4 regions of the Bacillus sp. SH7-1 genome follow, and region 4 is predicted to be linked to each of the others. Evidence: riboswitches for the same ligand, from Rfam matches in the RefSeq annotation. Region 4 holds a riboswitch; each other region holds the start of a gene.
What was found. Region 4 has a riboswitch for S-adenosylmethionine ahead of DN390_RS18650 (MetQ/NlpA family ABC transporter substrate-binding protein). Riboswitches for the same ligand answer to the same signal wherever they lie in the genome.

Region 1 (7,267 bases), on a different contig from region 4:
AGCGTTTCTCCGGGATTCGTAACTATTTACAAGATCTACTACGCAAGACTGTGAACTTAATAGTGCTTCGCGGGCAGCATCTTGAACTGCACCAAAAATACTAACATACATATGATCTTGTAATAAGTTAATTGTTTCAATCACACTTTCATTACCTACAGCAAAAGCGATGCGCCAGCCAGCCATATTGAAAGTTTTCGATAATGTGTAAATTTCGATTCCTGTATCTTTGGCACCGTCTGCTTGTAAGAAACTAACAGGCTTTTGACCATCGAACCCAATAGCACCGTAAGCAAAATCATGAACAACTAATATATTGTGTTTATTAGCAAAATGAATAGTTTCATCAAAAAAATCTTTTGATGCAGTAGCACCTGTAGGATTATTTGGATAGTTTAAAAACATTAATTTTGCACGCTCGGCGATAGAGTCATCAATTTTCGTATAATCTGGTAAAAAATTATTTTCTGCAATAAGCGGCATTATTTCAAATTGTGCTTTTGCTAAAGCAACTCCTGATAAATAATCTGGATAGCCTGGATCTGGAACGAGAATAGTATCACCAGGGTTTGTAAAACAAACTGGTAATTCTACTAATCCGGCCTTTCCACCAAACAATATAGCAACTTCCGTTTTTGGATTTACTACTACATCATATTCACGTTGATAGAATGTTGCCACGGCTTCTTTTAAGCTTTCATGTCCGCGAAATGGCGGATATTTATGATGAACGGTCTTTTCTGCAGCATCTTGCAAAGCTTTTACGATATGCTGCGGTGTTGGTTGATCTGGATTACCTTGACCTAGATTAATAACATCGTGACCAGCTGCTACGACTTTGTTAACTTTTGCAACAAGTGAAGCGAAAAATTGTGTTGGCAATGATGTTACTATCTCAGAAGGTTGAAATGATTTCATACTTTCCACCTCTTTTGAAAGTTGTTACAATTCTAGTGACAAATGATATAATCTTTCCAGTATTTTGTAAAGAAAAAAATGAGAATGGGGCTGAAAAAATGAAAGTCGCATGTATTCAAATGGATATTGTCTTTGGAGATGTAGAAAAAAATATTGAGAATGCTAAGAATAAAATAAGCGAAGCAATGAAGGAAAGACCAGATGTTATCGTCTTACCAGAACTATGGACAACAGGTTATGATTTAACGAGACTTTCTGAAATTGCAGATAGGGATGGATTGGAAACGAAAGAAAAGTTGATAGAATGGTCGAAACAATATGGTGTACATATTGTTGGTGGTTCTATAGCAAAGCAAACAGAACAAGGTGTTACAAATACAATGTATGTTGTAACGAATAAAGGAGAACTAGTCAATGAATATAGTAAAGTGCATTTATTTCAGCTTATGGATGAGCATAAATATTTAATCGCTGGAAATAGTACAGGTGAATTTAAGTTAGATGATGTAGAGTGCGCTGGCACAATTTGTTATGATATTCGTTTTCCGGAGTGGATGCGCGTTCATACTGCTAAAGGTGCAAAAGTGTTATTTGTTGTAGCAGAATGGCCATTAGTTCGTTTAGCACATTGGCGTTTGCTATTGCAAGCAAGAGCAGTTGAAAATCAGTGTTATGTTATTGCATGTAATAGGGCAGGAAAGGATCCGAATAATGAGTTTGCCGGTCATTCTTTAATTGTCGACCCTTGGGGCGAAGTTGTTGTAGAAGCGAATGAAGAAGAATCAATTTTATTTGGAGAGCTTACATTGGAGAAAATTAAAGAAGTACGGAAAGGAATTCCAGTTTTTGCAGATCGTCGTCCAGAATTATACAAATAAAATGTTGACAAGTGATTTTTATTCTTGGTATAGTCTTCAACATAAAGTTAAAAATTCAAAAAATTATACAACTCTTATCAAGAGCAGGTGGAGGGATTTGGCCCGATGAAGCCCAGCAACCGACCGTAATACCATTGTGAAATGGGGCGTCTATTTACGCCAAAAGGCACGGTGCTAATTCCAGCAGAAAGTAAAACTTTCTGGCAGATAAGAGGGGAGAAGATAAACTTCAAACCTCTTTCTTAGTGGAAAGAGGTTTTTCTACGTCAGAAAAACCTCTGAATTAAAAAAAGGGGGAGAAGACGATGGGATATTATTCATTAACTGAAACAACAGCTATACAATATGCGAAAGCACGCGGTTATTTTGAAAAGAAAGCAAATGTAGTTTGTCATGAAATTGGAGATGGAAATTTAAATTATGTGTTTAAATTAGATGATGGAGAGAAGTCTATTATAATAAAACAGGCACTGCCATATGCGAAAGTGGTTGGTGAGAGCTGGCCATTGTCTATAAAAAGAGCGACGATTGAAAGCAAGGCATTACAAATTTTTGCAAAGTATATACCGGATTATGTTCCGTTAGTGCACAGTCATGATGAAGAGTTAGCAATAACAGTAATTGAAGACTTATCAAGACTAACAATTACAAGAAAAGGATTAATAGATGGAGAAGAGTATCCACTTTTATCCCAACATATCGGTCGTTTTCTAGCGCATGTTTTATTTTATACTTCAGATTTTGGTTTACAGTCAGAAGAGAAAAGGGTACTAGAAGGTACATTTGTAAACCCAGACCTTTGCAAAATTACAGAAGATTTGGTGTTTACAGATCCGTTTGGTCATTACGATACGAATGATTATGAGCCGGAGTTACAATTGGCTGTTGATGAACTTTGGAGTGATAAAACTTTAAAACTAAAAGTAGCGCAATATAAATATAAGTTTTTAACGAAAAAAGAAGCACTTATTCATGGGGATTTACATACAGGTAGTATTTTTTCATCACCTTCTGAAACGAAAGTAATTGATCCAGAATTTGCAACGTATGGTCCATTTGGATTTGACATCGGTCAATTTATTGCAAATCTATTATTAAATGCTTTATCTAGAGAAGAAGAACAGAGAAGTGTACTATTTTTCCATATAGAGAAGACATGGAGTTATTTTGTAGAAACTTTTACGAGGTTATGGATTGGAGAAGGTGTAGAAGCATATACGAAAGAAAAACAATGGTTACCAATTATTTTGCAAAATATTTTTACGGATGCTGTTGGATTTGCTGGATGTGAGCTTATCCGTAGAACAATTGGCCTAGCGCATGTAGCTGATTTAGATGAAATAACAAATAAAGAAACGAGAATTCAAGCTAAGAAAAAAGCGTTATCCTTAGGTAAAGAACTAATAAAATATGAATCCAAGAGTGCTGATATTCAATTGTTCCGAACACTATTTCAACAGACAGTTTCTGGAGGGGTAAAAGCATGAGCACAATTGTTACTATTCCGAGGTCTGTAAGTTGGAAAGGGGATGCTATTGCAGTATTAAATCAAACAAAGTTGCCGCATAGCACAGAATATAAAACATTAACGACGATTGAAGAGGTATGGAAAAGTATTGTCATGCTAGAAGTACGAGGAGCTCCTGCAATTGGAATTGTAGCTGCATTTGGCTTGGCGCTTGCATCAAAAAAATATAACACTGTACATATTGAAGAATTTCAAAAGAAGTTTAATAGAGATTGTAATTATTTAGGAACGTCACGCCCGACAGCAGTCAATTTATTTTGGGCAATCGATCGTATGAGAGAATCTATTCGAGAAATTACTACAATAAAAGAAGCACAAAAAATATTAGAAGAAGAAGCGCTTCTCATTCAGCAAGAAGATGGAGCGGTATGCCGGAGTATTGGAGAACATGCATTAACATGTTTTAAAGACGGTGATAACATTTTAACAATTTGTAATGCTGGTAGTATCGCAACTGCTAAATATGGTACTGCATTAGCACCGTTTTATATTGGGAAAGAAAAAGGTATACGTTTACATGCGTATGCGTGTGAAACAAGACCAGTTTTACAAGGCGGACGTTTAACAACGTGGGAATTAAAACAGGCAGATATTGATGTAACACTTATTACAGATAATACGGCAGCTCATGCTATTCAAACGAAAGAAGTAAACGCGATTATTGTGGGAGCGGACCGAATTGTTGCAAATGGAGATACAGCAAATAAAATCGGAACAATGAATTTAGCTATATTAGCAAAGTATTTCAATATTCCATTTTACGTTGCAGCTCCGTTATCTACATTTGATATAACGAAACAAACAGGCTCTGAAATTGTTATTGAAGAAAGAGACGAAACAGAAGTTACGAAAATTTTTGGGAAACAGGTGGTACCAATTGGAACTGATGTTTATAATCCTGCATTTGACGTAACACCGAATGAATTAATTACAGGTATTGTTACTGAGAAAGGTATTATACGTGGAAATTATAAGCAAGAAATTGCATCATTGTTTGAAAAAACAAGCTAATACATAATAGCTTGTTTTTTTATGCCTAAATGTGTTCGTTTCTCTTATTTATATAATGAAAGGAGGCGAAAAAGATGGAAGAGTGGATTAAGATGATAGGTAATGTAGGGTTTCCAATTGTGGTAACATTATATTTACTCCATCGGATTGAAAATAAATTAGATGGGGTAATTGTTGCAATAGAAAAGTTGCCGCGGCAATTACTACAGCATGACGATCCTCGCGATAAAAAATAAAGTTTGCTCTTCGTGAGCAAACTTTATTTTTATTGAGCAGTATAACCACCATCGATAACAACAGCTTGCCCGGTTATACCTTTCGCTTTTTCACTCGCTAAAAACATCGCATAATCAGCAATTTCTTGTACTTGTAATAAGCGTTTTTGTGGCACAAGTGGATAAATGACTTCTTCTAAAACATTTTCAAGTGGTACATTTCGAGTCGTGGCTAAGTCTTGTAGTTGGTTGCGGACGAGAGGGGTATCGACATAACCAGGACAAAGAGCATTTACAGTAATACCATGCGTAGCGCCTTCTAAAGCAGCAACTTTTGTTAATCCAATTACGCCATGTTTGGCACTATTGTAGGCGGATTTTCCTGCAAATCCAACGAGGCCATTAATGGAAGCGACATTAATAATTCGGCCATACTTTTGTTTTTTCATGATTGGGAAGACATGCTTAATTGCGATAAAAGGAGCGATTTGCATAATTTTAATAAGCAGTTCGAACTTTTCGGTTGGAAAGTCTTCAATTGGTGAAACGTGTTGCATTCCTGCGTTATTAATTAATATATGTAATGAACCGAAATGATCAACTGTTTGAGAAATTGCAGCTGTAATTTCTTCTTCAGATGTAACATCACATTTTAAACCGATAGCCTGATAGCCTTCTTTTTGTAGTTGTTCAGCAGCTTCTTTTGCACGTTCTTCAAGACGATCGGTAATAACAACTTTTGCACCTTCTTTTGCAAAAGCGTTTCCCATTTCATAACCAATACCACTTGCAGCGCCTGTTAAAAAAACAACTCGATTTGTAACCATGATGAAAAACACTCCTTCATAATAAAGTTTTCATATTGCTCTATTTAGAGAGGGTATAATAAAATTCCTGCAAACATTTGGAAAAATATTGTTAGCTATCTTGCTTTACAAAATAGTCCCTGCTATACTGTTTTGTAAAGCAAGATACTTACGCTTATCTATCTTGTAAAACAAGATAGTGGGAGGATTTGAATTATGTCGACAAGTCAAATGCTGAAAGGGATTTTAGAAGGATGTTTACTTGCTATTATTTCTGAAGGTGAAATATACGGTTATGAAATGAGTGAAAAGCTAGCGAAGTATGGCTTTACCATGGCAAGTGAAGGAAGTATTTATCCGTTATTAATACGGATGCAAAAGGAAGGATTAATAACAAGTGTAATGAAGGAATCTCCATCTGGCCCAAAGCGAAAATATTATACATTAACAGAAAAAGGTGAAGATGCACTTGATGAATTTATGGATCGCTGGGAAGCGATGCAAAGTAGTGTGGAACGTCTACTTGAAGGGAAGGGGAGAAGAAAATAATGTTATCAAATGAAGCACGGAAGTTTTTATTAGATATGAGATTATTTTTGACCGCAAAGGGTGTGAAAGAAAGCGATATTGAGAGCTTTATCGAAGACGCAGAACTTCATTTAATAGAAGGTGAAAGTGATGGGAAAAGAGTAGAAGATATTTTCGGAAGCTCACCGAAAGAATATGCAAATGAACTTGTAAAAGTGATGGAAAGAGATAGACAAGAAACGTGGAAGCAAATTGGTTTTACAGTAATGAATATCGTATCTTTTTGGATTATTGCTTCTATCTTAATAGTGAATAACGGAATTCTACAGATTTCACTTATTCAGTGCATTGGCTATAGCTTTACATTGATCGTAGCTGTAATGGGGCCTAATTTTCTACTTCGTAAAATGACCTTCGTAACAAGCTTTACAAAAACATGGTTTTCTATGTGGTTTTTAGTCATGATTGCGCCAATGTTTTTAATAGGAGTTGTTACGATATTAGATGTAAAATATCCTACCAAAATGTTTACATTCACCGAAATGCAAAGTTATATATTAGCTGGTGGGATTTTTATCATCACAGTAGCGATCAATATATATTTTGAAGGATGGTTTAAAAACTTATATTTAATCATTCCACTTTCTACTATGTTATTGTTTAAAAAATTTACATCGGAAGACCTTGTTCCAATGTTATTTCAAATTATATGTTTATACGGAAGTTTGTTTATTTTAATTTTCCTTGAAATTATGATGAAGACGAATAGAAGAGAAACGGTTTAATAAGGGAGGGATTATTATGAAGATTTCTAAAGAAGGGGAAAAGTTTTTAATCGATACGAAAGTGTATTTAATAACAAAAGGAATTAAAGAAGAAGATGTGGACGCCTTTCTAGAAGATGCAGAGCTTCATTTAATAGAAGGTGAGAAAGAGGGAAAGACGGTAAGTGATATATTTGGTGATTCACCAAAAGAGTATGCGGAAGAATTAGCGAAAGAGATGGAGAAGGATAAAAGCGGAAGTGTAAAGACTATTTTAGGAATGATAATTGGAATAGGGGGATATTGGTTACTTACAAATATTTTATTTGGAAATCCGAATCAACAATTTACGTTAACAAATGTACAGTTAATTGGTTATCCTATCGTTTTAATTATTACAATTATTGGAACGATTGTTGCGTTTAGAATGTCTTCTTTTAAAAGTAAATTAGTAGAGTTTGGGATTATTTATATAATAGTGATGATACCTATTTTATTATTGGTGTTATTAATGTTTATGAATAAATGGTATGGGACGCCAATTTTACAATTGTCGACAATGCAGACATATATATTAGCAGTAACTATATTTTTATTACTTCTTATTGGTGAAGTATAT
Region 2 (7,674 bases), on a different contig from region 4:
AATGAGCTATGTTGCAATTGGTAAAGAAGAAGGTAGAATCTTAGCTGGTGGCGAAGGAGACGATTCTAAAGGCTGGTTCATCCAACCAACAATCGTTGCTGACGTTGCAGAAGATGCTCGCTTAATGAAAGAAGAAATCTTTGGGCCAGTAGTAGCATTCTGTAAAGCAAAAGACTTTGACCATGCACTTGCAATTGCAAACAATACAGAATACGGTTTAACAGGTGCTGTTGTTACTAACAACCGTGACCATATTGAAAAAGCACGTGAAGACTTCCACGTAGGTAACTTATACTTCAACCGTGGATGTACTGGTGCAATCGTAGGTTACCAACCATTCGGTGGCTTTAACATGTCTGGTACAGACTCTAAAGCTGGTGGCCCTGACTACTTAGCACTTCACATGCAAGCAAAAACTACTTCTGAAACTTTATAAGAAATAGTAAAAGAGATCTTCGCAGTTTGCGAAGATCTCTTTTTTTTTTGAAAAACTTTCTATATGTGGATTAAGATAGATGTCAGTAGAAAAACTAATAAAGTAATAAGGTTTAATTCAGTAAAATAAGGTATATTTATATTTGTTGAATAGGTTCTCTTTAAAGAAAAGAAAAGTAGGTGAACAAAGTGGGAAAATATCAATTAGATTACAAAAGCCAGGTAGCTGTCGCAAAGTTTCATGAAAAGCAGACGCCTGCCAAATTTGATAAAAAGCAGCAAATTGAAAAATTGCGTGCGGAGTATTTGAAAAAGAAACAAACAGATAAATAATAGGAGAAATTAGTTAATTTGAATTAAAAAACACTTACCATATATTACTATTTGGTAAGTGAAACTAGCTAAACCCTATTAATATCGGGATAAACATGTAAATAGAAACAAAACAAAGAGAAAAGTTGACTTATTAGTCATATTTTTTAGTATTCATTTTAAAAATTTCCTGTATAATACAATTTGAAAGAAAATCTATGGTTTGACAAGAAACACTCTTTTCGGTTTTGCTCACTGAAGAGAGTGTTTTTTTATAGCTAAAAACTCGTCTGCACTCATTACATTTGCATATACTCCATTTAAACTAGCCAAAATTGTGTTATGAATATAGACGGCTGGTATAGTAGCATTCTTAAAAGAAAGATCTTTTGTAGCACAAGCATCATGTATAACAGTACATTGAAAGCCGAAATCAAAAGCAGCTCTTACGGTAGCATCAATACACATATGAGTCATCATTCCGCATATGACGACGTGCTCAATGTCTAAACGTTGTAATTGTTCTAGAAGATCGGTTTCGCGGAAACTATTTGGATAATGTTTGAGTATAACGGTTTCTTCTCTAAGTGGACGTACGCTTTCATGAATATGCACACCTTCTGTATTGGGCAGGAAAAAAGTAGCATCATCTTTTATCGCTACATGTTGGATATGGAAAATAGGTTTGTTTTTCTTTCTAAAGAGTTGTAGTAGCTGACGGGCATATGCGCTTGCTTCTACTGGATTACGCAATTCCATCTTTCCATGTGGAAAATAATCATTTTGAATATCAACGAGTAAAAGAGCTGTTTTCATATATTTATCTTCCTCCGATTTCATATTCAAATAATGGTATTCAATTAGTAGAGAAGATTATCCTTTTAAAAAATATGCAGGAGGAGAATTTTACATAACTTTAAAGATTACTATTTTATTATGAAATTTCATCTGAAAATTTTAATAAAGGAATAATTAATATTTTTCTAAAAAATGTATTGACTCTTATTATTCTGAGTTCTATAATGAGAATTAATTAAACGACAATTAAATCGATACATTCTTATCCAGAGAGGTGGAGGGACTGGCCCTACGATACCTCAGCAACGGGTTTTTTAATACCGTGCTAACTCCAGCAAGTCTATGAAAGGCTTGGAAGATGAGAAGATGTGACCGAGTACATATAAGTGCTCTCCTTCTTATCTTTATGGTTGATAAGAAGGAGAGCACTTTTTATTTTACCTCGAAAGCTCTACTTCAAGTTTTTGCAGCAAATAGGAGGGGAAAAAATGATTTCTTTTAACAATGTAAGTAAAGTATATGAATCGGGTGGGCAATCTGTTCATGCGGTGGAGGATGTAACGTTATCTGTTGAGAAAGGTGAAATTTTTGGCATTATCGGTTTTAGTGGAGCTGGAAAGAGTACGTTATTACGCCTAGTAAACATGTTAGAGAGACCAACGGCAGGAACGATTTCAATAGATAATAAAGATATTACATCATTATCGACGAAAGAATTACGGAAGCTAAGACAAAGAATCGGGATGATTTTTCAAAGCTTTAATTTATTTAATTCAAGAACAGTTTTTGGGAATATTGCTTATCCATTAAAGTTAGCGAAAGTACCAAAGAATGAGATAAAAGAAAGAGTAAATGAACTGCTGAAGTTTGTAGGGTTAGAAGATAAGGCAAACAATTACCCAGAGCAGCTATCAGGCGGACAAAAGCAGCGTGTAGGTATTGCTAGAGCACTTGCAACATCACCAGATATTCTTATATGTGATGAGGCAACATCAGCTTTAGATCCAGAAACAACGACAGAGATTTTGAACTTATTAAAGAAGGTAAATAGAGAGTACAATTTAACAATTCTTCTTATTACACATGAAATGCATGTTGTGAAAGAAATTTGTCACCGTGTAGCTGTAATGGAAAAAGGAAAAGTAATTGAAGAAGGAAAATTGTTTGACGTGTTCACACAGCCAAAAACAAAAACGACTCAAAACTTTGTACGTTCTGTTATTAACGATCATTTACCGGAAAGTGTTCTAGCGAAGATTCAAAATGGTGGACAGATTTACCGCTTAACTTTTACTGGTGAGGAGACAGGACAGCCGGTACTATCATATATCGCAAAAAATTATAACGTCGATGTAAATGTACTGTACGGAAATATTATTGAACTTCAAAATGTACTATTTGGAAATCTACTAGTAGAGCTGCAAGGTGAGCAGAAGGAAATCCAAAAAGCATTACAACATCTAAGACTGCAAGTGCAGCTGAAGGAGGTAGAAGCTCATGCGAGTTGATTGGAGTATATTTTGGCCTCGCATATTAGATGCGACAGGGGATACCCTCTTAATGGTAATCGTAACCCTTATATTTGCTACAATTCTTGGTATACCTCTAGGTTTACTTTTATATGTAACGAGAAAAGGAAACTTTTTAGAAAATAAATGGGTCTTTTCTATTCTTAATATCATTATTAATACAATTCGTCCGGTTCCATTCATCATCTTCTTAGTAGCTTTAAGCCCGCTAACAAGAAGCGTTATTGGAACGACAATTGGAACAGCGGCAGCAATTTTCCCGATGACGTTAGTCGCATCAATTGGTATTGCTAGAATGGTTGAAACAAACCTTGTTTCAGTTCCGAAAGGAGTAATTGAAGCAGCGCAAGCGATGGGTGCTTCACCACTTAGAATTGTTTTTGAAATTCTCGTGCCAGAAGCATTAGCACCATTAATCTTAGGTGTCACGTTTATGACGGTTGGTTTAATTGAATTTTCTGCAGTTGCTGGGCTTGTCGGTGGTGGCGGTCTTGGCGACTTAGCAATGACATATGGTTATCAACGTTTTGATACATCAGTTATGTTCGTAACGGTTGTTTTACTTATTATTCTCGTACAGATAGCTCAAAATTTAGGAAACTACTTTGCGAAAGTCTTGTTACGCAGATCATAAAAAGGAAGAGAGGAAAAGAAAATGAAGAAAATTTTAGCATTTGCATTATCAGCGATTGTAGGGGTTTCAGCATTAAGTGGCTGCTCAAGTGCAGACACCGGGGCAGGAGCGAAAGAAAAAGTAGTTCGCGTCGGTGTAACTGGAACGGATGGAGACGCTTGGGAAATTTTAAAGAAAAAAGCTGAAAAAGAAGGAATTAAAATTAAACTGGTCGAGTTCTCCGATTACACAACGCCAAATAAAGCGTTAGCTGATGGAGATATTGAACTAAACTCATTCCAGCACGTTGCTTTCTTAGAGCAATTTAAAAAAGAGCATAAGTTAGATATTACAGCTGTTGGTACAACGCAAATTGCACCAATGGGCTTATACTCTGAAAAACATAAGAAAGCAAATGAAATTCCAGATGGTTCAGAAATTGCAATTCCAAATGATCCAACGAACCAAGCACGTGCATTAAAACTTCTTGATGCAGCAGGTTTATTAAAGCTTAAGAAAGACTTTGGCTTATTTGGAGATCCAAGCGGCATTGCTGAAAATCCGAAGAAGTTAAAAATTACACCGGTTATTGCACAGCAAACACCTCGTGTACTAAAAGATGTAGCAGCTTCAGTTATTAATAACGGTGTTGCTGGTCAAGCAGGATTAGATCCGGCGAAGGATCCAATTTTCTTAGAAGATCCAAAGAATGAAAATGCGAAGCCATATATTAATATTTTCGCAGCTCGTACGAAAGATAAAGATGATCCAACACTGAAAAAAGTAATTGAACTATATCATTCAAAAGAAGTAACAGATGCAATTAAGAAAGAAACAAATGATGGTTCCATTTCAGTAGATCTTTCACTTGAAGAGCTTGAAAAAATCGTAAAATAATGATTGGGTTTAATGGACTAACAGAAGGAACCCCTCCGCTGTTAGTTCGTTCAACATATAATCTACTTAACAAACAAACCCTAATTCTGTACCTTCCAATTTTGTATAACGTAGAATCCAATGTTTGTTAAGTAGAGTAATGGACCAGGAGTTTTCCTGGTCTTTTTTTATGAATGAAAGTAGCTAGCGAATAGTAAGGTAATCCAAATTATAACAGGATAAGAAAATAAGCTGAAAGCGAGTGTAATTACGAATTTCTTTTTATGAATTAAGTGTTTTTGAGATGAAAAAAGGAAAATAGAAAAAATGACAATGAAAGCTGCGGATATTACGCCAGGGTTATAGGAACGGAAAATGAAAAACAAAATAATATGTTGAACAGAGTTGAAGAAAATGGCCCCTTGTATAAAAATAATCCAGTATATAGAAGGCAAGAAGTTTAGTTGATATAGAAAGACGATAAGTAGGACAAAGATTGTTAATGCGGAAATGGCAATTAAAAATTGTTGGATTGTTATAAAATGAATTAAAAATTGATTAGCAAGATATTGAGGCATTTGGAAAGATTCTTCAAGGTTATGAATGAAAAATAATAAGGGAATAATCCAAAGCATAATAGTGGGATTTTCTTTCGACAACTTACATCACTCCAATATGGAGATAGAAAGCCTAGAAAGGCCCTCTATCCAGAGATGTTCATTCAATTATAATACTTTTTAAATTATCTTCATGATGCTCTTGTTCTTGCGGATAAGCAGCTAGCTCCTCTTGTAAAATATTTAGCATTTGCTTAGCTGATTGTTGGATTGGGGCGGGTAACTCTTCTAATATATGCATACCGACTTTTATTTTTGTACGAATTACCTTCCTTAGTAGCTCCTCACGCATGCACTACACCTCCAAATCGAATGTTTAGTACATCAGCTTCGAATTTTGCTCCTTGAATAGAAAGGTGGGTTAATGTTTTGGGCAATGTGATATTTCGTTTCACAGAACCAGCTCGAATAATAAGTTCATCACCTTTTTGATTTAATGCTAACTCACTTTTGTTTGAGAAGGGAATAGACAGAACGAAAATATACTCATCGCCATCTTTTTTTACATATTGTGTGCGGCCGTTAAATTTCACTTCAGTAGGACAATGATCAGTTTTAAATAGAGCATCTCCTACACGCTCTAACATAGACAAACCGACAACTTCTTGTTCAAACATTGGAGCTTCGTAAATAGGAAGTGGATTAAAACTATCTTGAATTAATGTTTTATATTTCTTTTGCGTATCTTTCCATGCTTGAAAATAAGGATCGGTGACAGTGTTAGGGATGACGCGGTTAATCATAATGGCATCTACGTTATAATCGTATAAATTTAAATACGTAAAGCTGCGCTGTGCTTCTTTAATGACCATTTTTTCAGGATTTACAACGATGCGGATACTTGTTACTTCTCGGTTTGATAAAATATCTCTCATTTCTCCGAGCTGTTCAAGTGTATTTGTTAATTCGTCCATAATATCATCGGTTGGAAGGGGGACACCAAGAAGTGGTTGGGCTACAGGGCGAACAACTTTTAAAACTTTTCTTTTAATAGGAAAGAGTTTTTCCATCCACCAGCCGAGCATGTCTGGAAAACTGAGCATTGCTAATGTTTCTCCTGTTGGAGCACAATCAATGATAATAACATCATATGTGTTTTGTTTATAATAATCGAGTACGCGAAGTAAGCTAATTAAATCTTCCATACCAGGAAACATCGTTAATTCTTCTGTTGTAATATCATCAGCTGCTTTGGAAGTGAAGAGAAGTGTAATATATTTCTGTAATTTTCCCCAGCCCTTTTCCATTTCATAAATCGTATTAATTTCTTGTGCCCATAAATTTTCGCGGATTTCTAACGGCTCAGAAGATAGCTTTATACCAAATGAATCTCCTAGACTATGAGCAGGATCTGTACTCATTACTAAAGTTTTTAAACCTTGTTTTGCACTTTGAAGTGCTGTTGCTGCTGAAATGCTAGTTTTTCCTACGCCGCCTTTACCTGTATACAAAATAATTCTCATCATTCATATCCCCTTTGTTTCGAATATCGAATATTACGAGTGTCGAAATAAATGATTGAATAAAAACCCAACAAGGGTTTTATTCAATCGGAATGTTTTTCATTTTAGGTGTAGAAACCTTTTCTTCTGTTTTTTGCTGTGACGTAGCAATGTGATTCATGATTTTTTGGAAGATTTGTAGTAAGAATGCTTTTTCTTCTTCTGATAATGCTTCCGTCACAAGGTTAAAGTAATGGGCTGCATTTTGTTTTACTTCTTGAACGAGCATTACGCCGTTTTCTGTTAAACGAATCAATACAATGCGTCGGTCGTTTTCATCACGGTACCTTTCAATATATCCCTTTTTTACAAGGCGATTTACCACACCTGTCGTTGTACTCATTGGTATATCAAGAAGTTCAGCGATTTTGGTCATTGTAATATCTGTATTTCGCTCCATCCAAAGTAAACAAAATACTTCAGTTTTAGAAAGTGTTAAATCTAGGCTTACCCATTCCTCGGGATAGAAAAGTTTCTTGGCATTATCTAGCAGTAAGTCTAAAAAATGTTCGTATTGCAACAATTAATTCCACTCCCGTATATTTCGAGGTTCGTAATATTTATTTTTATTTTATGTAGAATTGAAATAAATGTCAATGATTTTAATTGTTTTTTCAGATTAGACAGAAAACTAACATTAAAATAGTATCCTTTTATGATAGATTTATAAATATAAAACTAGAATTTACATAAAAATCCATCATAATAAATATACTTATCTATAATGGGTGTACAGCTAACGAGGGGGAGAACGATGAGAAGACGAAATACGCAAGCGTTCACGTTTTTAGCATGGACTTCATTTGTTTGTGCGCTTTCAGGTATGCTAATTGGGATTTATACGTTAGATGAAACGCTTAGTGTAAAAGGATACTATTTAATTGGAACATTATTTTTAACGATGTCTTGTTTTGTATTACAAAAAACAATTCGTGATAATGAAGAAGATAACGAGAGATTTCCGAAAAATAAACCGTTAGATAAAGAGTAAA
Region 3 (7,674 bases), on a different contig from region 4:
AATCGGTTTTCTACAGTACGTAAACGTTAATTTAAATGGTTCAGCCGGTGGGTGTGTCGCTCAACTGTATTTTCTAATTGACGAACTCTTTCATTTAAGCTATAAACCTGAAAGTTTAACTTTTTTATTTGTTGTTCAAGTTCGTATAAAGAGTAAAATAAGAGTTTGTACAAGGGAGGTGTGATAGTGATAGACTTGGATATTAAAGATGTCACCGTACAGATGGAATTAAACGGTGTTTTTTGGAATGAGGCCGGGATTGCTGAAATGACGGTGACTACAAAGGAAGAGCATTCTCTTATTCTTCAAATAGTAGTTGATTTAGAAAATAGAACTATTAGAGCGACGAGTGCCGAAATAGTGAACGGGTTCTGTCCCCTGTGCAAACAGAAAAAGGACGAATGTAGTGAACTTAAAGACCTACAAAACAAAATGGAAATTTTAGAAGAAGCCTATGATTGGGTGAGAGAGCATCCGGTATATCGTTTTCAACTATCTTTTTATGAGTACAATAAATTTGAGATAATAAAGTAAAAGTTTCATTTTAAGAATATACATAGTGATTAAAAGGAAGCGCACCAAAAACTTTAGAAGGACTTGGTCAACTAGAAATATTGAAGCAAAGATCTTTAATGGAAATAAGCTTGTACAACAAGGCAGGAATCTACTTGATTCTGTAACAAATGTCATATTAGATTAAAAATAATTTTTAAACATAATCATATTTTGTTATAAAGCAGAAAAACCGATTCTACTAAGAATCGGTTTTTCTATAAATGAAAACTATGTCCCAAATAAAAGAGCGCTTATTAAAAGCGCCCAGTAAAAACAGCTATATGGAAGGATTTATTCAATCCCGTTCGGATCATAAGAATACTGCTGCTTATTCTCAATCCGCTCAATCACATCTTGCAATTCATCTGGCTTCAGAAACTCAATCGGAGAGAAGCCTTTCTCAAACGTAAGTGTATCGGCTTCAATCATTAATACGTACCGATCATTTACCTTTGCGATATGTATTTGATCCCCGAAATCAGCAAGCAGGGCCTTCACAGAGATATGATCTGCTTTTAGCTTTAATTCCACTTCAGGAGCATGCTCGACGATTTGAGCGGTAGCTTCCATTACTTCTTCGGTTGAAAATTGTTCCATAATTTCACGTTTTGGACTGGCAGCCCATACTTCCATCGCTTGGTCGAATTGTTCACGTTCTTCCGTACCTTCTTCAAATACATCTTCAATTTGGTCATATACCATGTCCATTACTTGTGTTTTCATAATTTCAGGCATAGAGCGTTCGTATTCGACGAATTTTAAGAAGTCTTCAAAGTAACGGGCGTGTGATGCTTGGTGAATCTTTAGCTCGCCCACTTCGACCATACCTTCTTCGGGCATGTACGGATATTGGATAGATTTCATATTTTTTGTTGTGATGGCCATTTCAACGTTACGAATCAGTGTAGATTCATCGGAAATGGAAGCGACTTTCGGCTCGAAGTCACATTTCATAACGAAAACGAATGGATCATCAAAGTATTTGCGTAGTTTTGCTTGCGCAATTAAAAATACACCACCGCGTACAGCACTTGTGTCAAGATATGTATAAACGAGAGGTTCGCTCATATCTTTGAAGTTTTCCTTCGTATCTGCAAAGCGAATGCGATTAAATAGGTTGTAATGAGGGTTTGAATCAAGTTCGTGCCCTTCTTCTACAATGAAGCGACCGATTTTTGTCGGAGCTTGTTCTGTTTTCGCATGACGTTCTACTTTTCGCTTTGAAATTTTTAATAATTCTCCATTCAAAAATTCTTTTAAGGAGCTATCTTCATACTCTTCAGCGTCTAATGTTTGAAAATGTTTGTAGCGTTTATCAACAGCTTCACCTTTTCCTTCTACTTGTACAACATAAAAGGAAAGATAATTTATTTCAAAATCCATATTTATCACCTTGTTTCATTTCGTTAACTCTTACCAGTATAGAGATGGAAAAAACTTTCGTCAATTTATATAAGGAAGGGGGAGCCCCTTCCTTCATATATTTTTTATTTTCGAAATTAAAATCCGTCTTCTAATGCTGAAAATGGAATGTTTAGCCTGTTTTCTATTGTACGTAAACGTTGGTTTAAGCGGTTTAATCTACGTGTATGACGCTCAACCGTGTTTTCTAATTGACGTACTCTTTGCTCAAGCTCATTTACTCGTCTTTCTAGTTGACGGTTTCCAGTACCAGGAAAAGAGATTGGAAGTTGGAATTGTCGATTTTGATCATATAGATTAACTTGTTCTGCTGGATCTATATATTGTTGGTATTGTGCTTGTAAATCATATTGAGGCTGATAACCATTTTGGTTATATGGATCGTATGGATTGTAGGGGTACATAAAAACATCCTCCATTTCTTTAAAATAGGTTAAATTCACCATAATGTATGTGCAAAAGCGGAGCGATGGCACGGCAAATACCTATTTATGTTCAAGAGAAGTTTCTTTATAAATAAGAATATGGAGTTTTTACATTTGTATTTCTTTTGTTTTATGGTATATACTGGATAAAAGAATGGGGTTACATAAAGGTTACAATTCTATCAAACTCAAACTTTTATGCAAATATGTATAGACATTCGGAAAAGAAAAGGGTAATTTATATAGAGTAAAAAATAACTTGTAACAATTTATAAATATATTGTAAAATGATTGTAACAAAACATACATAAAAATGAAATAATACATAAAAGTAATATTGGGAAAAAGGGGAGAGTATATTGTTCCGTAAAGTAAAGGGTATATTAGTTGGGGTGTTATGTGTAGCTGTAGTGAGTGGCTGTGGTACAAAAGTAAGTGATGTTGCATTAGTAAGTGATATTGGTGGCCACACGGTAGAGGCTAAAGCAGAAGTACAGGATTCTATTAGTTTAGTAGATGGTCGTACAGGTACGGAAGTGAAAAAGCTAGATTTATCGAGTCTAGGTTATTTTGAAGACGAAGTAAAATTTAAAAAATCGGTAACAAAGGTTGCTAGCGAGGTTGGGAAAAGCGTTGACAAAAAGATGGTTCCTTCACGTTTAGCATCTGATGGGAGTTGGCAAGAAGGAAAACCTGCTTATGAATTGATGGAAAAAGAGTTAGTAGATAAATTATTAAACGTTGGTATGTGGGATTCTTCATATCAATTACCTATTGTTGAGAAAAAGCCTACTGCAACAATAAGTGATGCGCAAGGAAGTGGTACGGTAATTGGTAGATATGAAACGAATTTAGGTGGCTCAACAGGTGGCCGTATTGAGAATATTCGTTTGTCAGCAGCGAGCATAAATGGAGTTGTATTAGCAAAAGGAGACCGTTTCTCTTTCAATGCATTAATTGGTGATACAACGCCAGATAAAGGATATCAATTAGGAAAAGAAATTGTAGATGGTAAATTAGTAGATGGATACGGTGGTGGTGTTTGTCAAACATCATCAACTTTATACAATGCAGCAGATCAAGCTGGTTTAAAAATGGTAGAGAGAACGACACATTCTAAAACAGTAGGCTATGTTCCACAAGGAAGAGATGCTACAATTGCGTATCCATACTTAGATTTAGTGTTTGAAAACACAAATGATGCACCTGTGAAACTTTATATGGGCATCCAGGGCGGAAAGTTAGTTGCTGAAGTACATAAAATGCGATAAGAATAATAATCTATAAAAAAGCCATGCTTTCTATTAACAATAGAAAGCATGGCTTTTTCTGTGCAGTTTATTGAGTATTAATGATACGCTTCAAGACTCGGTGAATGTAAGGACCAAGATATTTGGAAAAGTATTGAATTTAATTCTTAGTTTTCCTATTGACATTATATATAATTAACTGTATTCTTCATAATAACAACGAAATAAATGGAAAAATTTATTGGTTTTCTTATCAAGAGAGATGGAGGGACTGGCCCGATGAAATCTCAGCAACAGGCTACACAAGTACTGTGCTAATTCCAGCAAACGTATGAAGCGTTTGGAAGATGAGGGGAAATGGATTAACATTCAACTCTTCTTATATGTGTAAGAAGAGTTTTTTATTTAGAGAGGGGGGATAGAGTGAAGTTTGATGTAACGTATTTTTTAGAAAGTTTTCCGCAATTATTTAAGTATGTATACATAACTTTAGGAATTACTGTAGTTTCAATGATTATTTCTTTTGTTATAGGGATTTGCTTGGCAATCATAACGAAAAACAAAACAAAATTTTTATATTCTATTGCAAGAGTATATATATCTTTCTTTAGAGGAACACCTTTATTAGTTCAATTGTTTGTGTTGTATTTCGGATTGCCGCAAATATTTCCAACCTTTACAGTACTTACAGCGATGCAAGCAACTTTAATTGGTCTCAGTTTAAATAATGCTGCTTATTTGTCAGAGATTATTAGAGGCTCATTAAATGCTGTGGAATCAGGACAAATGGATGCTTGTTTATCAGTTGGAATGACAAAAGCGCAAGCGATGCGACAGATTATCTTTCCACAAGCTATTCGTGTTGCAGTACCGTCACTTGGAAATAATTTTGTCGGATTGTTAAAAGAATCTTCTTTATCTTTTGCAGTTGGGGTGGCTGAAATTTTAGCGCAGGCGAAAATGTTAGCGGCACAATCGTATCGTTATATGGAAAGTTACTTAGCGGTAGCGATTGTATATTGGATTATTACAATTGTAATTAGCTGGGGACAGAAAAAGTTAGAAAAGAAACTCGATGCACCGTATTTGTAACAGGGATGAGGTGATATGTGTGATTGAGATAAGTAATTTGTATAAATCTTACGAAAGAAATGAAGTACTAAAAGGAATCTCACTTACTGTAAATAAAGGAGAAGTGGTAGTCATTATTGGACCTTCTGGTTCAGGTAAATCGACACTATTAAGATGTTTAAATTTATTAGAACAACCAGAGGATGGAAGTATTAGAATTGAAGATTTAGAGATTCATGCGAAGAAGCTTTATAAAAAGGAAATAATAAAATTACGCCAAAAAACAGCAATGGTTTTTCAAAACTATAATTTATTTAAAAATAAAACAGCATTGCAAAATATTACAACGCCATTAACAGTTGTACAGAAAAAAAGTGAAGAAGAAGCAAAAAGAATAGCAAGAGAAATATTAAAACAAGTAGGTTTAGCTGAAAAAGAAAATTTCTACCCAACGATGTTATCAGGTGGGCAACAACAAAGAATAGGTATTGCTAGGGCAATGGCTTTAAATCCCGCTGTATTATTGTTTGATGAACCGACTTCTGCACTTGATCCAGAATTAGTGAACGAGGTATTGCAAGTCATTAAGGATTTGGCAAGGCAGCATATAACAATGGTTATTGTCACACATGAAATGAATTTCGCAAAAGAAGTAGCGGACCGTATTATATTTATGGCTGATGGCATTATTGTAGAGCAGGGAACGGCAGAAGAAATTTTTCGCAATCCACAAAATGAGCGTACGAAAAAGTTTTTACGACAATTGAATGCTTCAGAAGAAGGCAATCATTTCGTTATTTAGGAGGAAAAATTATGAGGAACTCATCATTATTACTAACATTGGCATTAACAGTATCGGTTGGGCTTTTATCTGCTTGTGGTTCAGATACAGCGAGCAAAAAAACAGATGAAAAAGTAGTGAAAGTCGGGACGTCTGCAGGTCGTAGTCCATTTATTTTTAAAGAGGGTGAGAAAGTAAGAGGTTTTGATGCTGAAATTATTGAAGCGGCTGCTAAAAAAGCTGGGTATAAAGTTGAATGGAACGTTTCTGATTTTGAAGGATTATTCGGTTTATTAGACTCAGGTCGTATTGATACGATTGCAAATGAATTATCGGTCTCTCCGGAAAGAAAAAAGAAATATGACTTTTCAGTTCCATATGTATATTCAGGATCTGTTTTCGCGGTGAAGAAAGATAATAATACAATTAAATCGTTAGAAGATCTAAAAGGAAAGACTGTAGGTGTGGGGCTTGGTACAGCTGGGGAACAAGAATTAAAAGCTTTAAATAAAAATAATGCTTTTACAATTAAAACGTTCTCAGAGGATCCAACAGCGGAATTGAATGAAGTAGGACTTGGCCGTGTAGATGCTTACTATAATGATAAAGTGCAAGTAGAAACAACAATTAAAAAAGCGGACTTAGATAATGTGAAAGTAGGATTTGGTCCACTTAAATGGGGAGAGATTGCATTTCCATTTGCAAAAAATAGTGAAAAGTTAGAAGATATAAATAAAGCGTTAAAAGAATTAGAACAAGATGGGACATTAAGCGAAATATCAAAAAAATGGCTGAAAGTTGATGCTACGAAAAAACAAAATTAAGTTATGTTCGTTGAATGTGGCTATTGTCCATCAACTTATATAAAAATAAAAGAGAGCTGGAGAGGAAGTTATTTATGGTACAAATTCATTCAAAAACACGTATTGGTCATGTGGAATTTAAAGTGAAAGATTTAGAACGTCAAATTGCCTTTTATGAGAATGTTGTAGGCTTAGAAGTAATTAAGCAAGAGGGGAATAAAGCATATTTATCTGGAAAAGGTGGAAAGAATACATTACTTGTTCTTGAAAAGTTAGAGGACGGGGTACTGCAAGAGCCGCGTACGACTGGTATATATCATATAGCCTTTTTAGTTCCGACTCGTGAGGCATTTGCTTCGGCATTATTTGGTGTGATTCGTAATAAGAATGTAATTGATAGTCCGGCTGAGCAAGAGGGACGTTATACATATTCAAATGAAATTTTACCAATTTCGAGGTTTAATAGCGCAAGCGATCATACGTATAGCGAAGCGTTTTATTTACAAGACTTAGAGGGAAATGGTATTGAAATTTATGCGGATCGTCCGCGCGATCAATGGGGAGAAGGGCCAGGAGGAAGTACCCCGCTTGATTTAAAAGACCTAGCAACGCTTGTTGATTATGAGTTTGATGGATTACCTGCTAATACGGTCGTTGGACACGTGCATTTACGAATAGCTGATGTAGAGGAGTCACATGAATTTTATGTAGATACAATAGGTTTTGAAGTGCAACAACGCGAAGATGACTGCTTATTCATTTCTGCAGGAGGATATCATCACCATATAGGTGCAAATACGTGGAACGGAGTAAATAATCCGTTCCCACCGGCACATGCAACTGGATTAAAAGTGTATACGATAGTATTGCCGCATAAAGAAGCGTTAGATGAAGTGAAGGAAAGATTAATAGAAAAACAGCATGAAATAAATGAAACTATAAATGGGTTTACAGTAGTAGACCCAAGTGGTATTACAGTCCAATTTGAAATAGAAGCAGTATAAAAGAAGCTAGAAAGTGTTTTATCACTTTCTAGCTTCTTTTTGATACGTAATCCAAGTAGGACAAGGGTTAAAAGGAAAGGATTTTAATATTTCCATTGCATATATACTAGTTGAATCGAATTCACCTTGAATGAAAGAATAGCCGTGTTTATTTGCATACATAAATTGTTCAAAAACGAGCAGTTTCAGTAAGGATAAATCATCTATCGTGTGAGTTCCGCACCATCCTAGTTCTACCGTATTATCCTTTTCTGATGTATGGAGGAAGGAGTATGCCACAATTTGATGCTCTCCATCTATAATGAGAAAGCTCCCATCTAGTAGTACGTCATCAGCTAAAATCATCTCTTGCCAAGTTTGTAG
Region 4 (7,674 bases):
TAATGTAGATGCGGTCTCGTGATTTAATACACCATCAACAAATTTAGGTGCCTTTCCTTTATTGTATCTTTTCACTTCACCTGTTTGTGCATCTACTACTACAACGCCCTCTACTTCAAATCCAGATCTTCCTGAAATAAATTCACCGTACGTCATTGTATAATACGGTTTCCCTTTATCATCAACTTCAAATTTTGGTTTCCCTTTAAAGATTAAATTTGGTTCTGCTTTCCTTACCACACGCTCTAAATTATTTCCGAAAAACATGCTTGGCACGTATTTCATTTTATAACCGAGATGTAGTTTCGCTTCCGCATCAGGGTTTGTACCTGACATCGTTACGTATCCTGGAATTGTTTCAGCTTTACGTGCTTTAAAAAAGCCTGAAACTTCAATCGGTGCTACATATAAAGCCTCACCATTTACCATTTGCGGCGTTAATTCTCCTAGCTCAAAATAAGCTACTTTCGGAATATCCCCAAATACCTTTTTCATCTTATTCTCCGCTGTCTTTGGCGGCACTGTAAACGGCTGATCATTTTCAGTAAATGGCTCTGAAATATCTTTCTCTACCCTCACAACAGAATCATATTTCTTTTGCGAGATTACTATATCGTGCAAATAACCAAAGTAGCCATAACTTGCGAGTAAAACGAACATTAGAAGTCCTTTTAACGTACCTTCTAATTTCCCTATTTGATCTTGTGAAAATAAAACAAGCCCAATTAAAATTGCTACTGCAACAGAATAATGAGTAAGAATCGAATCTGGGCGATCATCAATTAGCCAAAAATATTCATAGATTGCAATACCTATCCAAAATAAAACAGGAATAACTAAAATGGATGATTTCTTACCCTTTACAACCTTCTCATCCCCTTTCTTATCCACTGCTCGAAGTTTACTACCGCTTCTTGTCCATGGAATCAAAAACAAAGTGAGAATAGCTAAAATTAAAAATTTCATCAAAGGCAATGTCCCCTTTTCATTTGTCTTCCCTTTTAGTATAACAAATAAAGGGTATTCAGGTAAAAATGGGAATGATTATATTTTTTTACTACTTAATACAACTCCGCTTACTACATATAAGATAGATGCAATATAAAAAATCGTACCAATCGTAAAGAAATCTACTAAATATCCCGTTACAATAATTGCTACTGCTCCTCCAATCGATGTCCACACATGATATTTTCCAATCTCATAACCAGCATTTTCTTGCACAACTTTTCGCGCTAACGATGTCTTCTCCGTATTACGCTGCACAGCACCTAAAACACCCATTAAAATTTGAAGAATGTACACATGCCAAACTTCCGTGGCAATCGGGAAACAAAGCATTAATACTGCCATGGACCAAGCATATATAATTAATAATTTCTGATCACCTACTCGATCAGACAACTTTCCTACTACCGGATATACAAGTGCTGAAGTTAAGGCAAATAAGCCATACGCCCAGCCAAACTGTGAAAAGCTATTCCCAACATTCCGAAGCAATAGAATGTAAAAAGGAAATACCATACTTCCCGCCATCATAATTATGCTTTGTGATGCTACAAATCTTCTATATGTCATTTGTTATACTCCTTATAAAATAAATTCACAAACCGTTCCTCTGGGTCTACTTCCTTCTTCTTCTGAAGGAACTCTTCTATGCGAGGATATGCTTGCTTTAGTTGCTCCTTTTCTGGATAAGAATAATACGGTAAATAATAACTTCCACTATGCTTTAAAGTAACATCAATCATCTTCTGAATGACTGCTTTTGTTTTCTTTATTTCATCCTCTGAGCGCCCTTGATTAATTAAAAGCACAAGCGCAAACATATCATCTTTCGCATAAGATAGTACCGCATTTTCATTCTTTTCTACATAGCGAATGGTAATGTTAAGAAGGTTTAATTCCTCTTCATTCAAAACACTTCGCAAGTCATCTATATACGCTGCAAAACTATCTATTGGTACGAAATATTCCTGTAAAATCTCGGTCAAGTTTGGATTATCGTATTCCATAAAGGCACTATCCGATCTCATTACATTATTTCGTGTTTCGTACTTACCATTTGTACGTTCAAAATAACTTCTTTGTATATCCCAAAATGTATCCTTTCCCCAATCACTATAGCGTGATAAACCGAGTAAAAATTTTGGCGCAGCTATAATATTTTCTTCTTTCAATTTACTGTACTCTTTCAACCTCTGCTGATCTTTCGCTAACACATAATCTGTCACATACATTTCTTTTAAAAATGAATGTGGGGCAACAGAAATACGTGCTAAATGCATACGTATATTCTCGTCCCTTCGCACTTTATTCTTAAAATATGAAGAGTACTCTTTATAATCTAGTACCTTCGTATGCGCTTCATACAATTCATCATCTGTTAACTTTAGCGTCACATCTAAAATCACGCCAAACAATCCATATCCCCCAATTACATACGGAAACAGATCCGCATTTTCTTCTCTACTTACATTACGCACCGTACCATCTGCCATTAACAACCTAAACGACTCTACTGTATCAATCAATGCTTCATGACGAATGTCACGCCCATGTACATTTACACTTAATGAACCACCAACAGTAAAAATATTTTGAGATTGCATCACTTGAACCGCAAGACCATATGGATTGATTTTCTTTTGAATGTCATTCCATGTGACACCACTTTGCACTCTAATCCTCTTCTTCTCCGCATCGAATTCTAATATTTCATTATACCCTTTCATATCAAGCATCGTACCGTTCGGATAATACGTCTGACCGCCTTGGCTATGCTGCATACCTGCAATAGAAATCTTCTCTCCAGAAACGTTTGCATCTTGCACGACCTGTTTTAATGAACTTTCATCCTCAGCATGTTCAACACGTTTAATTTTCGTTGGAAGTAACTTTCCTACATCGCTCATAATTGGATGATTTAGTTGCTCTTTATATGTATTTACAGATGTTGCAAGCAACACTGTATAAGCTACAATGACCACCGCTATCTTTCTTTTTTTCAAATGACACTCTCCTCTTCTACAGTTTTCCCTCTTCATATTGTACCTAGTTTCCTAAAAAGAAAGTATACCAAAAAGAGGGGACCTTATTTTAGGTCCCCCCTCATCAAAATTGTTACTTTGCTGCTGGCAATTGTATTGGGTCAAACTTTTCGTACGACGTATATTTTGCGTTCGTAATAATGTGTGCTTTATCCTTGCCATTACTACTCATAATCATGTCTATCTTTGCTGATTCATATTTAAAATCTTTTGTAATGATATATTCTGCATCCACTTCTTCTATCTTCGCATTTTGTGCTTGTAACATTTTCTTCTGCGTTTCATCCATGCTAGTTAACATACTTTCTGTTTCTTGCCCTTTTAATGTAAATCTCAGTTTATATTTATCTCCGCTTTTCTCCATCTTCATTTTATCTAAAACTACTTCCGGTACTTCTAACTTATCTATAATATCTTGAGTCGCTTTCATTCCACCAGCGTTTAATTGCTCCTCTGGTACGGTTATAACTTCTCCTGTATTAGGGTTTTTTACCTCACCAGCAACTTTACCATCCACAGTATACACTACAACATCTGTACCAGAAATATTCATTTCAGAACGAGAATTCTTTGTCTTTGGCTCTAATTGCATCTTAGCCTTTAATATATTCATCTCTGTTCCTTCAGCTTTTATCTCTACATCATATGTCATCGTTACATGTTCTTCATTTTTAAAAGCTTCGTTCGTTTTCTTGAAAACATCCTTCGCTGCTAATTCTTTTTCTTTCTGCATGGCTTCTTTTTTCGGTTCATCAGTTTTTGTTGTTTTCTCATTGCTACACCCTACCCCTAGACTGATTGCAAACACTAAACTTGAAATAAAAATAATTTTTTTCATAATGTCGCCCCCTTTCCCAAAATAATATCACCTCTTTTCCTATGAAATCTATACAATTTTTAATCTATATTCGCTATATAGCGACATGTTTAATGAAGAGTTTAAATATGATGTAAATAACAACAACTCATTTCAGGAGGTCATTATGAAGGCGATCATTTGCACACAGTATGGACCACCTAACGTTCTTCAGCTTCGAAATATAGAGAAACCTACGCCTAAAAAGAACGAAGTATTAGTTAAAATTCACGCAACAAGTGTATCAACTGGAGATTGTAGAATACGCGGTTTTAATAGTCCCCTCTTATTTTGGATTCCCATGCGGATCATATTAGGTTTCAGAAAACCAAGAAAACCTATACTCGGCGTAGAGTTATCCGGTGAAATCGAAGAAATAGGAACAGATGTAACTCAATTTAAAAAAGGTGATCCAATTTTTGCATTAACAGAACTAAACCTCGGTGGTTATGCCGAGTACACATGCGTACATGAAAGTGGATTAATAACATTAAAACCTACCAATGTGACGTATGAAGAAGCGGCAGTTATTCCTTTTGGCGGAACTTCAGCATTACATTTCCTAAGAAAGGGCCGTATAAAAAAAGGGAAACAAGTGCTCATATATGGTGCCTCAGGATCAGTAGGAACAGCTGCTGTACAACTTGCTAAATATTTCGGTGCGACCGTTACGGCTGTTTGTAGTAATTCAAATTTTGAACTCGTTCAATCTTTAGGAGCTGATACAATAATTGATTATACGAAAGAAGATTTTACTAAGCGGTGCGAGCGCTACGATATTATATTTGATGCAGTTGGGAAGTATAAAAAATCCCTTTGCACAAATACATTAACACCCAATGGAAAATATGTATCTGTTAATGGAATGATAGCAAAGGTAAGTAAAGAGGATATGATTCTACTAAAAGAACTAACTGAAACAGAACATTTAAAACCTGTTATTGATAGAACCTACCGATTAGAAGAAATTGCTGAAGCTCATATGTATGTGGAACAGGGACATAAGAAAGGTAATGTTTCTATTACCTTAAAATAAAATATATTCAGAAAATAACATTGACAATTCTTTTTGTAAGATTTACTATTAGTACCATATTAAAAAACTACATACACATACTCTTATCAAGAGTGGCGGAGGGACTGGCCCGATGATGCCCGGCAACCGAGCTTATAACGTATAAGCTAAGGTGCTAATTCCTGCAAAACGAGTTTTCGTTTTGGAAGATAAGAGAGGAATCTATTTTGTCTATTCGGCACCTCTCTTATTTTTGAGAGGTGCTTTTTATTTTGGAACGTATATTAAGGGGGAATTATAGATGAAGAAAGTATTATTAAGCATTGTAAGTGGGGCTGTATTATTATTAGGCGCATGTAGCGGAGGTTCAGATAAAGAAGTAAAAGCGTTAGATGAGAAAAAGATTACTGTCGGTGTAACAGGTGGACCGCATGAACAAATTTTTGAGAAGGTAAAAGAAGTGGCTGCGAAAGACGGGCTCGAAATCGATATAAAAGTATTTAATGATTATGTAGCACCGAACGTATCACTCGATGAAAAAAGCCTTGATGTAAATAGCTATCAAACGAAATCATATTTAGACGTATTTAAAGCTGAACGTAATATGAAATTAACCGAAGTATTTTCAACAGTAACATTCCCTATGGGCGTATATTCAAAAAGCTTAAAGGATGTAAAGGACTTAAAAGATGGCGATGCAATTGCTGTACCAAATGATCCAACGAATGAACTTCGAGCTTTAAAACTATTTGAAAAAGCAGGTGTTTTAAAAGTGGATCCAAAGGCTACAGAAAAAGCGACTGCAAAAGATGTAATTGAAAATCCAAAAAATTTAAAGATCGTTGAATTAGAGGCTTCTCAATTACCAACACAACTAAGTGAAGTAAAAGCAGCTGCAATTAATACAAACTTTGCATTAGGTGCAAAATTAAGCCCTGCGAAAGATTCTATCTTCCGTGAAGGAAAAGATTCACCATATGTAAACTGGGTCGTTGTTCGTACTGAAAATAAAGATGATGCTGTTGTAAATAAATTAAAGAAGGCTTATCAGTCTAAAGAAGTAAAAGAATTTATCGAGAAAAAATTTGATGGTTCTGTTTTACCGTCTTGGTAGGAGCTGACGATAATGATTGAATTAAACAATGTCTCCAAAGTATTTACAACAAAAAAAGGGAATGTGGAAGCTCTTAAGTCTACTTCCCTTCAAGTAAAAAAGGGTGAAGTATTTGGAATCATTGGATATAGCGGCGCTGGCAAAAGTACATTAATTCGATGTGTAAATTTATTAGAAAAACCAACAACAGGAAATATCATTGTAAACGAGCAAGATTTAACAACACTGTCTACAAAAGAACTAGCAAAAGCGAGACAAAAAATCGGGATGATTTTTCAAGGATTCAATTTACTTAAAACTGTTACCGTTTATGAAAATATCGCATTACCGTTACGTCTTGCTGGCATTCCAAAAGTAGAAATTGAAAAAAGAGTAGAAAAGTATTTACGTATTGTCGATCTTTTTACTCGAAAGGATGCCTATCCAAGTGAACTTTCTGGTGGCCAGAAACAACGTGTTGCCATTGCACGTGCACTATCACATGAACCAGAAGTGTTATTAAGCGACGAAGCAACGAGTGCTTTAGATCCAGAAACAACTGATTCTATTCTTGATTTGTTATTAAAAATCAACGAAGAAATCGGAATTACGATTTTACTCATTACACATGAAATGAACGTTATCCAACGTATATGCGACCAGGTTGCTGTTATGGAACAAGGGGCTGTAGTCGAAAGCGGGACTGTGAAGGATATTTTCACAAACCCACAACATGTAACAACAAAGAAATTTGTAAATAGTGCCTTTGCAGCGAAAATTCCAGAAGAGGTACAAAAAGAGCTACAAAGCACCGGGGAAATCGTAACCCTTTCATTTATTGGTACTACTTCAGGAGAACCTGCTTTAGCTGTTGCCACAAAACGTTTCCAAGTATATCCGAATATTTTATCCGGTAATATTACGCAATTAAAAAACGAGGCATACGGGAAACTTGTCGTTCATATGCAAGGTGAACAAAATGAAATTCACCGTGCTTTATCGTTTTTACAAGAGCAAGGAATCATCGTAGAAGGAGGTAGAGCTGACTATGGGAAACAAGTCCTTTTTGGATGAATGGGGTAAAGTCATATGGGAAGCAACCATTCAAACATTTCAAATGACATCTATTTCGCTGTTAATTTCTATCCTTATTGCGTTACCACTTGGCGTCACACTTGTTTTAACGAGACCTGGTGGACAGCGCGAAAATAAAATCATCTATCCTATTCTAAATACAATTATTAATATCATTCGTTCTCTTCCATTTATCATTCTATTATTCTTCATTTTACCTTTTACAAAGTTTCTAATGGGGACCTCTATTGGTGTGCAAGGTGTGATTGTACCACTTGTCGTATTTACAGCTCCTTATATTGCACGTTTAATGGAAACGGCTTTATTAGAAGTAGACCGTGGTGTTATTGAAGCATATCAAGCAATGGGAGTCTCTACTATAAAAATCATTTGGCACGTCATGGTGAAAGAAGCGCGTCCCTCCCTTGTACTTGGATTAACAATTGCAACGATTGGCTTAATTGGCGCAACAGCAATGGCTGGTCTTGTAGGTGCTGGCGGGCTAGGGGACTTAGCATATCGCTTCGGACATTTACGCTATGAACCTGAAGTAATGTATGCGACCGTGTTCATTTTAATTATCCTC

Region 1: it holds a riboswitch for S-adenosylmethionine, as region 4 does, so the genes downstream of both, mtnK (S-methyl-5-thioribose kinase) here and DN390_RS18650 (MetQ/NlpA family ABC transporter substrate-binding protein) in region 4, are expected to answer to the same signal.
Region 2: it holds a riboswitch for S-adenosylmethionine, as region 4 does, so the genes downstream of both, DN390_RS19435 (methionine ABC transporter ATP-binding protein) here and DN390_RS18650 (MetQ/NlpA family ABC transporter substrate-binding protein) in region 4, are expected to answer to the same signal.
Region 3: it holds a riboswitch for S-adenosylmethionine, as region 4 does, so the genes downstream of both, DN390_RS26335 (amino acid ABC transporter permease) here and DN390_RS18650 (MetQ/NlpA family ABC transporter substrate-binding protein) in region 4, are expected to answer to the same signal.

What each region holds. Positions count from the first base shown of each region.
Region 1 covers NZ_QNUD01000009.1:337,787-345,053, reverse strand. The annotation lists gene DN390_RS10730 (pyridoxal phosphate-dependent aminotransferase) at 1-918, opposite strand, end outside; gene DN390_RS10725 (carbon-nitrogen family hydrolase) at 933-1,796, shown strand; SAM riboswitch class I at 1,868-2,010, shown strand; gene mtnK (S-methyl-5-thioribose kinase) at 2,102-3,283, shown strand; gene mtnA (S-methyl-5-thioribose-1-phosphate isomerase) at 3,280-4,335, shown strand; gene DN390_RS10710 (YvrJ family protein) at 4,410-4,571, shown strand; gene DN390_RS10705 (3-hydroxybutyrate dehydrogenase) at 4,601-5,377, opposite strand; gene DN390_RS10700 (PadR family transcriptional regulator) at 5,573-5,905, shown strand; gene DN390_RS10695 (DUF1129 domain-containing protein) at 5,905-6,669, shown strand; gene DN390_RS10690 (DUF1129 domain-containing protein) at 6,686-7,267, shown strand, end outside.
Region 2 covers NZ_QNUD01000024.1:24,239-31,912, forward strand. The annotation lists gene pruA (L-glutamate gamma-semialdehyde dehydrogenase) at 1-436, shown strand, start outside; gene DN390_RS30710 (hypothetical protein) at 625-768, shown strand; gene DN390_RS19425 (cysteine hydrolase family protein) at 1,000-1,563, opposite strand; SAM riboswitch class I at 1,805-1,910, shown strand; gene DN390_RS19435 (methionine ABC transporter ATP-binding protein) at 2,034-3,053, shown strand; gene DN390_RS19440 (methionine ABC transporter permease) at 3,043-3,708, shown strand; gene DN390_RS19445 (MetQ/NlpA family ABC transporter substrate-binding protein) at 3,730-4,584, shown strand; gene DN390_RS19450 (HXXEE domain-containing protein) at 4,752-5,198, opposite strand; gene DN390_RS19455 (DUF3926 domain-containing protein) at 5,281-5,472, opposite strand; gene DN390_RS19460 (ArsA family ATPase) at 5,465-6,646, opposite strand; gene DN390_RS19465 (MarR family winged helix-turn-helix transcriptional regulator) at 6,723-7,205, opposite strand; gene DN390_RS19470 (YiaA/YiaB family inner membrane protein) at 7,437-7,673, shown strand.
Region 3 covers NZ_QNUD01000042.1:24,744-32,417, reverse strand. The annotation lists partial or broken gene DN390_RS31710 (hypothetical protein) at 30-98, opposite strand; gene DN390_RS26355 (hypothetical protein) at 187-534, shown strand; gene DN390_RS26350 (DUF3900 domain-containing protein) at 847-1,938, opposite strand; gene DN390_RS26345 (hypothetical protein) at 2,055-2,423, opposite strand; gene DN390_RS26340 (VanW family protein) at 2,762-3,673, shown strand; SAM riboswitch class I at 3,900-4,006, shown strand; gene DN390_RS26335 (amino acid ABC transporter permease) at 4,076-4,744, shown strand; gene DN390_RS26330 (amino acid ABC transporter ATP-binding protein) at 4,764-5,525, shown strand; gene DN390_RS26325 (amino acid ABC transporter substrate-binding protein) at 5,537-6,328, shown strand; gene DN390_RS26320 (VOC family protein) at 6,403-7,311, shown strand; gene DN390_RS26315 (GNAT family acetyltransferase) at 7,333-7,674, opposite strand, start outside.
Region 4 covers NZ_QNUD01000021.1:73,958-81,631, forward strand. The annotation lists gene DN390_RS18625 (DUF3981 domain-containing protein) at 1-966, opposite strand, end outside; gene DN390_RS18630 (MFS transporter) at 1,045-1,578, opposite strand; gene DN390_RS18635 (FAD-binding oxidoreductase) at 1,575-3,011, opposite strand; gene DN390_RS18640 (hypothetical protein) at 3,124-3,888, opposite strand; gene DN390_RS18645 (NAD(P)-dependent alcohol dehydrogenase) at 4,034-4,942, shown strand; SAM riboswitch class I at 5,023-5,137, shown strand; gene DN390_RS18650 (MetQ/NlpA family ABC transporter substrate-binding protein) at 5,223-6,035, shown strand; gene DN390_RS18655 (methionine ABC transporter ATP-binding protein) at 6,048-7,088, shown strand; gene DN390_RS18660 (methionine ABC transporter permease) at 7,063-7,674, shown strand, end outside.